3 regions of the Paenibacillus sp. VTT E-133280 genome follow, and region 1 is predicted to be linked to each of the others. Evidence: riboswitches for the same ligand, from Rfam matches in the RefSeq annotation. Region 1 holds a riboswitch; each other region holds the start of a gene.

Region 1 (5,044 bases):
TCAAGCCCCTGCAGTTTATCATCAATGGAAGTTCGTGCGGAGAGCATCAAGATCGGAAGCTTAGGGTACGCCCGCTTCAATCGTTGTCCGACAGTAAAGCCATCCAGGCCCGGAAGCATTACATCCAGAATGGCCAATTGACAAGGCGAAGCTTCCTCCGTCGCTCCCTCCCCGCTCCGCAGCCAACGCACACTATAACCACGCTCACTTAAATCCGCAGACACGACGCTGCCGATTTCATGATCATCTTCAATATATAACAGAGTAACGGTCATGTATTTTAAGTCCTCCCCTGAGAAATTACGTAAAAAGTTGAAGTCATTATAACATGTTTTAACAGGACACTCAGGGACTTATCTTTTAAAAAAAGCCCTCCTAAACCCGTGGGGGATAGGAAGGCTCTCGGAAACGATTTTAAATTGGTTTAGGGAGTCCACACGCCGTGCTCTTTATTACTGCCAACATACTCAATACGCGTTGGAGTAAGTTCAAGAATCACATAATTAGGATCATCGGGTCCTGTAAACCATGGCTCCAGCTCTTTGTTCCATACCTTTGTGCGCAGCCCTTCATCCTTAGAAACGGCAGCGGTGGCTTCAATCTCCAGCACATCTTTGCTTCCGCCTGACTCATATCCAAGCAGCAAAAAGGCGTTCGGATTATTCGATAATTCCTCCACCTTATGAGTTTTGCGATTCGTAGCTAAATAAATCTTCAAACCCTCATGGAAAATAGCCATATAACGTACTTTCGGCTTATTTCCTTCTTCGATCGTACCAAAGGAACCGAACTTGTTGGCACCCAATGCTTTAATAATGAGTTGCTCCAGTTGTTTGTTATCCATTACGTAAATCTCTCCCTTCAAGCATGTAAACAAAAGTTTATATATCCAAGCTCACCGTTTGGATTTATCATAACAATGGTGCTTATTATAATGTACCCTTCAGGTTCACATTGAATCCGACCTTACTCCATAAACTACATTCAATATAAGGGGCTTACTTCGTGAAAAAACTGATTTGGATCGGCTGTCTTTCCTACTTTGTCATTGGACTTGCTCATGTCGTACTGGGATCTATTCTTCCCGTTCTGTTACAGCATTATGACCAAAATTACAGTGCCGGCGGGCAATTAATCTTTAGTCAATTCGCTGGTTTTCTGGCTGGTGTGCTTGTCTCTCCCCTACTCAATCGCCGTTTTGGCAAACGAGGAGGCATCATTATCGCCACCGCTCTTCTCCTGACTGCTGAAATTGCATATGCTTTTCTGCCACCTTGGGGATGGATGTATGTCATTGCTGTTGCGGCTGGCTTTGGTTTCGGTATGATCGAAGCCGTCATCGGCACCATCATTATCGGAGCTGTGACAGAAGGAACCGCGATCGCGATGAGCCGACTTGAAGTCCTTTTTGGGGTAGGGGCACTCCTAATGCCTCTTATCGCCAGTCCGCTCATTGCTACCGGAGCATGGAGATTGACATTTCTAATTGTCGCTTGCTTCTCATTACTTTCCCTCATTCTCTGGGGAAGAGGCCATTTCGGGAATCTGCAACGTATACTAGACGAGCGAGCACCTCGCAAAGTCTCAGCATCCCCGCATTCCTCGCAGTCCAGCACACAGCTTCCGTATAAAGGGAAACAATGGATTCTGCTGGGTATCTTCATTCTTTTCTTCTTTCTCTATGTAGGTACGGAGATGAGTCTGGTCAACTTTATGCCCGCCATCTTTATCGCCAAGCTAGGAATGACAGAATCTGCGGCGGCGCTGACAGTCACTTTCTTTTGGCTAGCTATGTCTACGGGAAGATTGTTTGCTGGAGTGATTGCAGAGAAAATTTCTTACCGTGTATACATTTTATGTAGCTGTTTACTGACCTTGTTACTGTTGGCTCTTTTTCCGTTCACAGAAAATCGATTAGCTGCATTCATCGTAATTATGCTACTTGGGCTATTTATGTCCGGTATTTTCTCCATAGCTTTAGTCTTCTCCAGCAAGATGCTGCCAGGAGCCGAAGAATCAACACCCAGCATAATGATCGCTGCTGGAGGTGTCGGTGGAGCTCTGCTGCCCCTATTTATGGGCTGGTCTATGGACCATTTAAAAGTAGCACAAACTGCTGGGGTACTTGCCAGCTTTGCCGCCTTCCTGTTTTTGCTGAGCATTGCCGCATGGAGATTCCAATCCAGGCAAGCAGTACAAAGAAAGAGTTCCAGTATTTAGAATGTTAGCATGGTATCAACCTAATCTTTTTAGGGTAATGTCATCTATAAGCATATTCTGAGCACAAGGATGGACGATGAATGGATAAGCTTTCAACTGAACCTTTATTACATACTGCGCTTATGCAGTTTATTTTTCCCTTTTCAATAAAAAAGGGTGATTCTAAGAAGCTCATCCAACAATTGCAGGATGATGGCTTCACACGTTTTTTTCTGGATAATAAAGAGCTAGAAAATGCCTATTACGGAGAAGGCTACTGTGTTTCCCATGAACGGCTGGAGCGTACCTATTTACCGTTTGCTGCACACATTCTTTTTCCACGCAAGAAGGATGTGGACTCTTTCCGCCGCTTTTCCAGAGTCAATGATCTGGACTGTATCCTAGAGATTCCTCAGCAGTCTATATTTTTTAAAATTCTCTCGACGGATATATTCATATGTCCTTTTCAGCTTGGATTTGTGACCATGCGTGTCCAGCTTGAGGGGGATTCGATTCCCTTTAGTATTGCACTGGAATTCGCGGACCGCTTCCGGACGCTTGAGAATACCTTCGCACAGGATGATTACACCTATATCCATTGCGGAGAACAGACCTATGAGATGGTAGAGGATTTTGTCTTCCGAAATCTGGTGGATGGACTGGAGCCTTTTCTGGATCACTCGGATATCAATGGGGCTTATTTCGAAACCCTTCCCTTTTTCGTAGATGAAAGAATGCAGGTGCAAGCCTTTTATGGCTTTCAGAATGAAGGAGATTCTGATGAGATTAGTGTAAATATCCGCTATCGCGCCTCTCAGCTTGATGGAATTGATCTGAACGGCAAGCCCTATGCCAGTGCCAGCGATCCAGCGTATATTGCGAATTATTGTCATGAGCATTCCTATAATCGATGGGGCCCAGACACGTATTATATGATGAATGAGCAGACCTTTTGCTGCCTTACCCGAGCTGAACCAAAGATCGCCATTAGCCTGGCCGACCAGATGTACGGGCAATACTATTACGGATTTCTACTCAATATTTTCCACAAAATCGTTCTGCTAAAGCTGGCAAATATGCATTCCCGACTACGCATAAACCACGATTATGATGAGATCGATAATTTAATCTACTCGATTAATAAATTCTCGGCAAAGTTTTATTTCTTAGAGCTAATCTCACAGTCGCAAGGACGGGAGATTTTTCTTCAGCTGCGTAAAGTATACGGGAACGACGCTCTATTCGAGGAAGTAAAAGAAACCTTGACTGACCTGTTTCAGTATCAAGATAAATTCCAGTCGAAGCGCCGGGATAATCTGCTGATGATCCTCACTGTATTTACGGTGGTAAGTGGGATTTATGGCATGAATCAAGTCATTGACGATCTGGATGGAAAGATTCAGTGGAGTAAAATGGTTAGCTATTCCCCCTTTGAGTTTCTTGCTCTCTTCGTGATAATGAGCGGGATAATGATCAGTGTTGTCCTTACACTAGGTGCTCTGGTTACTGAGCTTAAGCGGCGTCATCGCAAGAAACATAAAGATCTGGATGAATGAAAACGGACTAAGAGATTTGAAAAATTTAGGATCATGCTACTAGACATTCCGAGAACAGCCGTCTATAATACAGCGTATGCAAGAAATATAAGCTATAAAGCATAGGTGCAAAACCTAAACTTTCTTATATTTCAAGTGGAAATACCCGTTAACTTCATAGAACCAGGGGTGCTGGAATTGGCCGGCTGAGATTGTATCCCACAAGATACTGACCCTTATACCTGATCTGGATAATGCCAGCGTAGGAATTGCCAATTGGTTTTGGTCCCTGTGACCTTCACTAACCTTGCGCCAAGCCAGCGTCCCGATCACTCGGGGCGCTTTTTTTGTGTAGATCACAAAAGATGTAGAAGAAATGTACATACTACACTTTATGGTTCATGTTGGATGACGGGATCTGGCAACCTTAAAGGAGAGAAGAAGACATGCATGTCAAAAAAGCACTCATGCTTAGCCTCATCTGTATGCTCATTCTTGCGATTGCCGGATGCGGCAGCAACAACGGGAATACAGCCGGAAACAAAGGGACTGCTGCGAAATCGAATGCAGCGACCGGATCAAATGCTCCAAAAGAGCTTACCAAAGTTAAGGTTGCACTGGACTGGACACCGAATACGAATCATACCGGTCTTTACGTAGCCAAGGATCTTGGTTATTACGCGGAAGAAGGTCTGGATGTAGAAATCGTTCAACCTGGCGCAGCAGGCTCCGATACCATGGTTACTTCTGGGGAAGCTGCTTTTGGGATCAGCGCTCAGGAAGGATTGACTCTAGCTCGTCTACAAGGCGTTCCCCTTGTCTCGATTGCAGCCATTATTCAACATAATACGTCGGGATTCGCCGCTCCAGTGGATCGCAATATTAAATCGCCAAAAGATTTTGAGGGTAAAACTTACGGAGGCTGGGGCTCTCCCGCCGAGGAAGCAGCCATGAAGGCGATCATGGACCCTGTTGGTGGCGATGTGAAAAAGGTGAAGCTAATTAGTATTGGTGAAGCTGACTATTTTACCGCAGTCAAACGTGACATTGATTTCGCTTGGATCTTCTACGCTTGGACCGGTATTGAAGCCGAACTGCGTGGAGAGCCTCTGGATATGCTGTACTTGAAGGATTATGCGCCTCAGCTCGATTATTACACCCCTGTGCTGACCACGAGCGAGAAGCAGATTTCTGAGAATCCAGATTTGGTGAAGGCTTTCCTGAAAGCCACATCGAAGGGTTATCAATATGCGATTGATCATCCAGAAGAGGCTGCCGCTACATTATCCAAAGCTGTGCCTGACCTTGAT
Region 2 (5,044 bases), on a different contig from region 1:
TTAAGCAGCTATGTGATCACCCGATGCTTCTGACCAAGGAGGCCCTCCCTGAAACCGATTCGGACAATAAACTGGATACCAGTCCACTCATTAACCGTTCCTCTAAACTTGAAAGACTGCTGGATATGGTGAAGGAACTTCGTGCAGAGGATGAGCGCTGTCTCATTTTTACGCAATATGTCGGGATGGGAAAAATGCTTCAGGCTGTTCTACAGCAGGAGCTGGGAGAGCCCGTCCTTTATTTGAACGGCAGTACCTCCAAACAGGCGCGTGACCGAATGATTGAGCGATTCCAGACGCCTATACCTTCTGTGGACGAAAGATCCAGTCGTCCAGATGCACCACCGACTGATCAGCCGAATGTGTTCATCCTTTCACTTAAAGCTGGAGGTGTCGGTCTGAATCTAACCGCAGCCAACCACGTATTCCACTTCGATCGCTGGTGGAATCCGGCCGTTGAGAACCAGGCGACGGACCGCGCCTATCGGATGGGCCAGACGCGCGATGTACAGGTGCATAAATTCATCGCCCTCGGGACGCTCGAAGAAAAAATTGATGAGATGCTGGAGAGTAAGCAGCAGCTAAGCGATAATGTCATCTCCAGCTCCGAAGGCTGGATTACCGAGCTGTCTACTGAGGCTTTGACAGACCTATTTACATTGCGGCGAGGCTTAACAGACTAATCCTGCCGCTTTCAGATACTCAAGAAGATGCTGGATAGTGTAGCGAAAGATTTGTTTAATCCAATAAAAAGGCAGAAACTCTTTATATCCGAGTTTCTGCTTTTTTTGTTACTGAACGATGGCATAAGATCAGAATCATTCTCTAACCACCAACGAATCTGTGCATGTCATCCTTTACGGCTTAACGAACATCGGTAATGTCCGCGTAAGGCCATTCGATTCCGGCCAGGAATGCCAACCAGAATACGCCGACCGCATATGCGGTGAATAGGACGTCGCGGTACGTAAAGCCAATAACATAATAATAAGTTCTCTTGGCCTGCCCGGAAAACCGCTTCGCCTCCATAGCCACCGCGATTCTATGGGCGCGTCGTATGCTTTGGGCAAGCAAAGGGATCGCGTATCGTTGCAACAGCTGGTAGAAGTTAAATATCCTCCCTCGTTTGCGTATTCCCCTGACTTTCAATGCGTGGTGCAAGGTCTGGAATTCTTCTGCGAGAATAGGCACCAGCCGCATCGCGGCCAAGAAGCTGTAAGCATACTTAGCCGGTAATCTCCCCTGCTGCATTAAGGAGTAGAAGAGGTTTACCGGCCTCGTCGTCAGACCGAACAGAAGCCCGACCGACGCCATGCTCAGTGCCCTGAACCCCAGATGCAGCCCTCTGTAGAAGCTTTCTTCCGTAATGTTCACTAATCCCCATCGGACCTACTCCGTCTCTCCCTTGCCGAAGAACATCATCCCCGTAGATGTAGACACGAACATCAGCAAGAAAGGGGAGGTGTATAACAGCAATCTGCGCAATGGGTGCCCGGACCACGGAAGCAGCAGCATCGAGCCGATGGCTACGTTCACCATGACGTTAAAGTCGTGGATGAGAATAATTGCCGCGAACCAGAGAGAGAACAGAACGATCTTAAGCGTAGGATTGACGCGGTGTAGCCAGGTTTCCCGGTGGGGAAAGGTCAATAACATCAGTAAGTCTCCCGTCTTCGATTCTCCATGACGCTGTGCAGAAATTTTCTACGATCCGCGCATCATGCGTGACCATAATAATCGAGGCTCCCGCCGAAAGCAGCCGCTCAAGCTTCTCGAGCAAAGAGAACGTATTCCGTGCGTCCAGCCCAAAGGTCGGCTCGTCTAGCAGCAATATGTGTTGCCCTTTTACGATCGCCGTCGCGACGCTTAATCGTCTCTTCTGCCCCATCGACAGCTGATACGGATGCCGCGAGGCAACGTCCTCTAAATAAAGTTCTTCCATTAGCTTATACGCCTTCGCACGCCGAATTTCGCAATGAACTCCATCCAGCAACAACGAATACTCGATCTCTTCCCGTACCGAATGTGTTACAAATTGAAATTCGGGGTTTTGAAAAACGAATGCGATATGCTCGGCCGCTTGCGCAACATGCTCCGCTTCCCGGCCTGCTATCTTGCATATCCCTTCGGTCTTAATCAGTCGCATGATCGAGAGCAGCAAGGAGCTCTTACCCGCTCCGTTATGGCCGATGATCCCGATCCATTGACCAGGGGTGACGATTGCCCTCCCTACTTCGATGACCGCCCTGTTCCCTCGTTTCCCGCGAAACCTGTCCATTTCCAGATAGACATCTTCCCGATCGTTTGCGTTTGAATAACGAGTAATGCAGTCTGACCTCCGGGATTTATTCTCGATATAGTCCTCCCAGACGCCCGGATACCAAATTCCGTATTCTTGTAGCTCTCTCCTTTTAGCTGAAAAGATTTCCGTCGGCGATCCGTCAGCGATAACTACTCCTTCACGGGATAACACGACGATCCGATCGAAAAAGTCGATTACGCCTTCGATCTTATGTTCAATGACGATCAAGGTAATGCCTTCGGACAGGCTTCTGATCGCAGACCATACCAGCTCCGTACCCTCGCTATCCAACAGCGCTGTCGGTTCGTCCAGGAAAATCACTTCTGGCTCCATAGCCAGAACGGAAGCTATGGCTAATCGCTGTTTCATCCCTTGCGATAACGATTGGATTGCGATATGGATATCAGGAATATTCAAGCCGACTTGAGCGAGATAAAGGCGGATCAGACCTGCCATTTCTTCGCGGGGGACGCGCATGTTCTCGAGAACGAAAGCCATCTCCTCGTCCACATATGGCATACAGAACTGCGTATCCGGATCTTGGAATACGTATCCCCATCGCTCGGGAACAAATGTCTCTTCAGCGATCATCGGAACTTCGATCGAACCGGGAATCAAACCGCTCAACACCTGCAGCAGCGTCGACTTCCCGCATCCGCTCGGGCCGAGCAGCAGCGTCTTCTCCCCCTGGTGGAAAGAAAGGGAAATGCCCTTGAACAACAAGGAGTCCTCTCCGGCAAACTTAAGCTTTAGGTTCTTAACTCTCGCAGCTATGGAGACTCCAGGCGTCATAGTCGTGTCAATGCGTCATAGTCCGCCTTGGACGCCGGTCTCAACACTTTGGTTACGCCTGTGAGCTCAAGCGCTTTGGACAGTCCGAAGGCGAAGATACCGGCGATGACGATACTTCCGAGTCCCCTCAGTCCGATCAGCAGCGTATAGTTCCAAGCGGACAACGATTCAATGTAACCGTAGCCGAAATCCAGCACCAACGAACCCGCCGCCGCCGCGAGCGCGGCCAGCGACGTGACCCAGACGTTCGCGTTGCGATAGAGGAAAATCGCGAAGACTAACTCCGCGCCCAATCCCTGCAACGCGCCGTAATACAAGGTCGAAAGCCCCCATTCACTGCCCAATAGCGCACTAACGGAAGCCGCCGCAAGCTCAGCCAGAAGCGCCACTCCCGGCTTGCGGATGATGAGAAACGCGAACGTCCCGGCAATGAACCACATGCCGTATATCGTTTGCTCCGCATGGGTACCCAGCGGTTTGACCACGTCGTACATCGGTCCCCAGATTTTATAGATAATTCCGAATACGACCGCGATCACGATGGTTACCAGCATATCAGTCAGCTTCAATCCCCGTGACCTCGTCCCTTTGTCTTGTTGTCCTTGCCTTTGTCCTTGCTTAGCTTGTTCCATGCTTCAACAACTTCCCTTCTAGGTTCTTGGATTCGTTGCTCGCATGATGTGAGTAATTTTAAAAAGCCTACCCATTAATGGGTAGGCTTGCGCATGGCATCAAAAAAAAGGATGCTCGACAATAACGTCTCTACGCTGGCATTACCCAGATCAGATTGACGGTCAGCGGCATAAGGCCGCTATCTCAGCCTGACTTCATCAAGCACCCGTTTATTGCGATTCAACTTCCTATAACTTATATCATAAGTAAACTTTTTACAATATGATTTTCGTTCCTTGGGTATCCCTATCGCGGTATCTAAGTGTAGAACGCTCACCATTGCTCGGACATCTTAAAAGTGACGGCGAGATCATCATCACCTGAGAGTGAGTTAACTACCAAAGTAACCGGCTCATCCTGAAGCTCGTAAGAGAGCCGCTCGTTAAGCAAGTTAACGGCCAAATTCGCATACGCACCAGAGATCCCTGATCCTGTACCTTGCATAATCACCTTTCCACCCGTGACCGTAGTGCAGGTGTAATTGACAAGCAGTGCTGTGTCCGTGACAGGAATATCCGTAGTTGGTGTAGGGAAATTTTCAAATGTCCCATCCAGAGTTCCACCTGCAACGACCATATAACGCACAGGTCTCTTGGATAGAATATCTAAAGCAGCCGGTCTAATTTCAGCCGCAAGTCCTTGTGGAATAGTAAAGGCAGGACTCCTCATAAAGCTGATCGCTGCGAAGTCAGTCGATGTAACCGATACGTTATCACGTATTTCCGAGGTTATACGGCTTACTTGAAACACATCCAGATTAACAGCCGTCCAGACACCGTTCACATCCACAAGAAAAACCTGAATCTTTAATTGCTCCTGTGAATACACAAAATTAAATTGAAATAAATCCTCTACAATAGGGTAGGTCTTACTTAACGTTTCCCGATATTGCAGCTCAAATAATTCTTCAATAAAGACTGTCTGAGGACTTGCACTATTGGCTAAACCCGTTAAATAACAAGCCGCTCCAGCTGATCCATTGTTAACTACTTCGATCACAACTTGATCTATTGGACGGGTACCGTCGACAGGTAAATTAATGATTGTGCTTGTAGAGAGGACAGGCAATGTCTTCACACCTCCTATTCATATCAAATTATATCTATATGCTATGCAATCAATTTTTAGAATTCTTGGATGATATTAAAATAGAGAAGTGCTCAACAGATATAAAATACAGATTTGCCACCAAATAAAGGATGTGGTAAACTCGACTTAACTTTTTATGAACGGAGGGTTACGTGTGATAGATTTTATCCGAGTTAGAACTTTGCGCGG
Region 3 (5,044 bases), on a different contig from region 1:
TCACCATGGTCATCCCCTCTGCCGCTAACTGTTTTATAACCTTAAGCACTTCCCCCACCAACTCAGGATCAAGCGCAGAGGTTGGCTCATCGAACAACAGCACCTCTGGATCTACTGCCATGGCACGAGCGATAGCTACCCGTTGCTGCTGACCACCTGACAGTTGATGCGGATAAGCATCCGCTTTGTCCGCCAAGCCAACTTTAGTTAATAACTTAAGGGCACGTTCGCGTGCTTCGTCCTTGGATCGCTTCTGGACCGTCACCTGCCCCTCCATTACATTGCCTAGTGCCGTCATATGCGGAAAAAGATTATAGGACTGAAAGACCATCCCTGTTTTTTGACGTAACGCCAAAATGGACTTCTGGGGGATTTTCTTGTTATCCGTGAAATTAATTTTAATATCACTGAGCGATAAGCTTCCTTGATCAGGGACTTCAAGCAGATTAAAGCAGCGTAAAAGCGTTGTTTTGCCTGAACCCGATGGGCCAATAATGACCAGCACCTTGCCATGCTCCATTTCCAGATCAATGCCCTTTAATACCTGCAGCTCACCGAAGGATTTATGCAAATTAAGTATTTCAATCATAATTGTCTCCCCCTTTAGCTCGCAGAGTAACGACTCAGTCGTTTCTCCAAGTAGTTTTGCAGTGCTGACAACACAGAGCAGAACAATAAGTAGAATAATCCGGCTTCCGTATACACCAGCAGAGGCTCATACGTTGTAGAAGCTACCTGCTGCGCAGTTCTAAACATCTCCGTATAGGTAATGATTGCTGCCAATGAAGTGTCTTTGACTAAGCTAATAAAGGAATTCGATAACGGCGGTACAGAAACACGGGCAGCTTGTGGCAGAATAATGCGGCGCAGTGCCTGGGTACGAGTCATCCCAACGGAGAAAGCCGCTTCCCACTGACCTTTATGTATCGACAGAATAGCCGCACGGATGATTTCCGATGAATAAGCCCCTACACTAAGCGTAAATCCAATGGTCGCGGCTATGAAAGGGTCGAGCACAATTCCCACTGCCGGCAAACCATAAAAAATAATAAACAGTTGTACTAACAATGGGGTTCCACGAATGACCCATACATAAAAGCGGGCGATTAGCTTCGGAAGTATCCACGGGGAGAGACGAGCCAGTGCTGTCAATATCGCTAAGATCATTCCCAGTGCAAATGATATCAATGCCAATGGAATGGTAAAAGCCACCCCAGCTTTTAGCAGGGGTAGCAGTGAATCTAAGAAAATTTGTATTTTGCGGTCATCCATTTTTAGACATCCTTTTTTGGCTCCAAGCTGGTTAGCTTCTGAACCCTTGAATTATTTTGAAACGTCAGCACCAAAGTATTTCTCAGAAATCTTTAAGTACGTGCCATCGCTCTTCATTTCAACAATTGCATCACTAACTGCTTTTACCAACTCTTCGTTGCCTTTTAAGAAAACAGCTGCGCTTTGTGAACCGTCTGGAATCTCATCTACTACTTTAATTTTTACATCAGGCTTTTGCTTTTTCAGGTCTAGATAAGACAAACCATCATTTACAGTCGCATCAATACGGCCTGAGGTCAATAGGTCCATCGCTTGATTGAAGCCATCTGTAGCTACAATTTCAGCCCCGTTCTCACGGGCGATATCAGACAGGTTACTGGTCAGAGATTGTCCGGCTTTTTTCCCCTTAAGATCTGCAAAGGTTTTGATATCCTCATTGTTTTCACTCACTATCAATACCGCTTTAGATACGATATACGGTTCGGAGAAATCATATTTCACTTTACGATCTTCATTAATGGATACTTCGTTAAAAATAACATCAAACCGCTTGGCATCCATCCCAGCAAAAATACCGTCCCACTGTGTCTCAAAAAACTCTGGTTCAACACCGAGACGCTTCGCTACTTCCTCAGCAATTTCTACATCAAAGCCGGTCAGTTTGCCCGAAGCGTCATGATAAGTAAAGGGTGCATAGGTCCCTTCTGTTCCTATACGCAATTTGCCGCTAGCTTTAACAGCTTCCAGACTGTTTTGTGCAGTGGCTGTATTTCCAGCATTCGTTCCAGCTGAAGAATTCTTAGACGTACCGGTATTCGAATTATTGCCGCAGGCCGCTACAAACACCACGGTTAACGCCAATAGAATAGTTAAACTTAGTTTTTTCATAATTAATTCCCCTCTCTTTACCCGGAATTCATCCGGTAAATTGTATACTACACTGGCCGCTGTATACCGTCAATGATTTTTTCCGATTATATACATCGGAATTGTAATATTAGGTAAATCTCTACCCTTATATTACCCATTCTTAGAATAATCCTTCACAAGATCCTCTCTTTACATCTCAGAAAGATATGGTATATTTATAAACAAATTAAATATGGACCTGTTATTTCACTAGGGGAGTCGGCCGACTGAGACGGAGCTTCAAGCTCCGGACCCTTGGAACCTGATCTGGATCATACCAGCGGAGGGAAGTGGAGCAGAATTTTCATCCCATGCATTTTAGTGTTCCTATGCAGAATGAACTTTTTGACCCATTTATTTCCCTTCGGAAATGAATGGGTCTTTATTTGTTTACAATCAATCACAAAACTTAAGCATACAAGAAGTTTATCCATCACAAAACGTTTAGGAGGTTCGATCATCACGACAATCCTATCCATTCAAGGCTTAACCTACTCTTTTCCGGAATCTGAACACCCCCCTGTATTTGCAGATCTATCCTTAGATATCAGCAGAGGAGAGTTTGTCTCGGTCATTGGGGCTAGCGGATGCGGAAAAAGCACGCTTTTCAAAACTATAGCAGGCTTGCTCGAACCCACTCACGGGCAAATAATAATTCATTCGAACCCGTCATCCTCTACTCGCTTAGGTCAGATCGCTTACATGCCTCAGCAGGATTTGCTGTTGCCTTGGAGAACCGTGCTCGACAACTGTCTTTTGCCCTGGGAGATTAAACCAACGTTTAGCAAACAACAGACGATCTCTCGCATTCAAGAAATGCTTTCACGTTTCGGTTTAGCCGATGTAGAGAGGGCATATCCCCATGAGCTGTCGGGTGGCATGAAACAGCGAGTCGCATTTCTACGAACGCTTGTAGCTGGTGGCGGGACCGGTCTTATGCTGCTAGATGAGCCGTTTGGAGCGCTCGATGCTATGACCAAACGTGAGATACACCGTTGGCTATTGGAGCTTTGGGATGAGCTGGGTCAAACAGTGATGCTCATCACCCATGATCTAGAGGAAGCGCTATTACTAAGCGATCGGATTTATTTATTGTCTGGAGGAATCCATAGCGAAATCCAGGAGATTGTCGTTGATTTACCGAGGCCAAGACATTACAAGATGAACTATGAACCCCGGTTTATAGCGTTACGGGAAGAGTTGGAGCGGAGACTGTATGCAGCCCATACCTTTTAAAAAATATGTAAACAATTACGTTCCCTTCATTCTACTGCTGTTGTTCATTCTTGTGATCTGGGAGTCAGCTGTTCGTCTTCACTTGATTCCAGCCTTTATCCTACCTGCACCTTCTTCAATAGGCATCGCATTGATCGAACACAGGCAATTACTCAGACCGCATTTATTGGCCACATTGCAGGAAATATGGGTAGGCTTTGTTCTCTCAGTTATTTGTGGTGCACTGCTGGGCACCGGAATGTACTTGTTTCGTCCCCTTGAAAAGGCCATCTATCCGTTCCTTATTATCAGTCAGACGATTCCGTTAATCGCGCTATCCCCCATTTTTATTATGTGGTTCGGGTATACGCTATGGAGCAAAGTGGCTGTTGTGTTTCTAACTGCTTTTTTTCCAGTCGTTGTGAGTACATATGACGGACTTCGTACAAGTGGTCAAGCCTACAAAGACTTATTGTTAACATTTGGCGCCAACCGCTGGCAACTGCTCGTTAAAACCCAAATCCCGCTGGCGCTGCCCTCCTTTTTCTCAGGACTAAAGCTATCCATTGTGTACTCCGTGATTGGAGCGACCATCGGCGAATGGCTCGGCGGCAGCAAAGGACTCGGTTACTTTAGCCGAAGGATGGCCGGAAATTTGCAAAGTGCCGAAATGTTCGCCGCTGTATTTCTGTTATCCGCGCTTGGTATAGTGTTGTTTCTAATGATAGCTCTGCTCGAACCATTATTTTTAAAGAAAAGAGGATCTAAACAATGAATGATTTGAATTTCCAAAGAAAATGGCTTATTCCCGTATTTCTCATATGTTCAGTCCTAATCTTCACCAGCTGCGGAAAAGCATCCAATGTAAGCAATACTCCTGCTAATTCATCTAATAACGAAATTAAACAAACGCACAAGCTGACGATTATGCTCGATTGGTATCCCAATGCCGTTCACTCTTTTTTATATGCAGCTGAGCAGAATGGTTATTTCCAAGAGGAAGGTCTGGACGTAGAGATCCAAATGCCCGCAGACAGCAATGACGCACTGAAACTTGTAGCAGCGAATCAAATCGATTTAGCGCTTAGTTATCAGCCTCAGGTGCTAATGGCACGCAGTGAGAACATTCCAGTACGTTCGATTGCTGCGATTGTGAGACATCCGCTTAATCATTTAATGGTACCTCAGACTGGAGACATTCATAGTCCCAAAGACCTCACAGGTAAACAGATTGGATATTCTTCCATTCCTCTTTATGAAGCCATGATTCGTACGATGATCCAAAACGATGGGGGTGACCCTAAGGCCAGCAAATTAATCGACGTAGGCTTTGACCTTATTCCGGCGATTGCGACGGGGCAAGTGGATGCCATTATGGGAGGGTTCATTAACCACGAACAATTAATCTTGGAAAAAGAAGGACATTCCGTGAACTCGTTCAACCCCACGGATTACGGTGTCCCTGATTATTACGAGCTAGTACTTGTCGCCAGTGATCAAGGAATACAAAATTCTGAGTCCTATTTCAAAAAGTTTCTAAATGCAATTACTAAAGGACAACAATTTGTGCAGGAGAATCCGGAAAAAGCGTTGAATTTGCTGCTTGCACACGAAGATGAGACCTCTCCACTTGATAAGCAAATTGAAG

The links. A riboswitch is a leader RNA that binds a small molecule or an ion and turns the genes downstream of it on or off. The one in region 1 is predicted to bind thiamine pyrophosphate.
Region 2: linked by a shared signal. The riboswitch ahead of CA600_RS29510 (ECF transporter S component) and the one ahead of CA600_RS07925 (ABC transporter substrate-binding protein) in region 1 are both predicted to bind thiamine pyrophosphate.
Region 3: linked by a shared signal. The riboswitch ahead of CA600_RS01680 (ABC transporter ATP-binding protein) and the one ahead of CA600_RS07925 (ABC transporter substrate-binding protein) in region 1 are both predicted to bind thiamine pyrophosphate.

What each region holds. Positions count from the first base shown of each region.
Region 1 covers NZ_NFUX01000012.1:92,999-98,042, reverse strand. Annotated here, with positions in the region: gene CA600_RS07945 (response regulator transcription factor) at 1-275, opposite strand, end outside; gene CA600_RS07940 (pyridoxamine 5'-phosphate oxidase family protein) at 425-844, opposite strand; gene CA600_RS07935 (MFS transporter) at 1,006-2,220, shown strand; gene CA600_RS07930 (hypothetical protein) at 2,301-3,755, shown strand; TPP riboswitch at 3,910-4,020, shown strand; gene CA600_RS07925 (ABC transporter substrate-binding protein) at 4,181-5,044, shown strand, end outside.
Region 2 covers NZ_NFUX01000118.1:6,233-11,276, forward strand. Annotated here, with positions in the region: gene CA600_RS29495 (DEAD/DEAH box helicase) at 1-683, shown strand, start outside; partial or broken gene CA600_RS29500 (energy-coupling factor transporter transmembrane component T family protein) at 865-1,656, opposite strand; gene CA600_RS29505 (ABC transporter ATP-binding protein) at 1,598-3,094, opposite strand; gene CA600_RS29510 (ECF transporter S component) at 3,091-3,726, opposite strand; TPP riboswitch at 3,835-3,946, opposite strand; gene CA600_RS29515 (hypothetical protein) at 4,040-4,834, opposite strand.
Region 3 covers NZ_NFUX01000002.1:138,147-143,190, reverse strand. Annotated here, with positions in the region: gene CA600_RS01695 (amino acid ABC transporter ATP-binding protein) at 1-589, opposite strand, end outside; gene CA600_RS01690 (amino acid ABC transporter permease) at 604-1,272, opposite strand; gene CA600_RS01685 (amino acid ABC transporter substrate-binding protein) at 1,324-2,160, opposite strand; TPP riboswitch at 2,384-2,487, shown strand; gene CA600_RS01680 (ABC transporter ATP-binding protein) at 2,527-3,417, shown strand; gene CA600_RS01675 (ABC transporter permease) at 3,398-4,171, shown strand; gene CA600_RS01670 (ABC transporter substrate-binding protein) at 4,168-5,044, shown strand, end outside.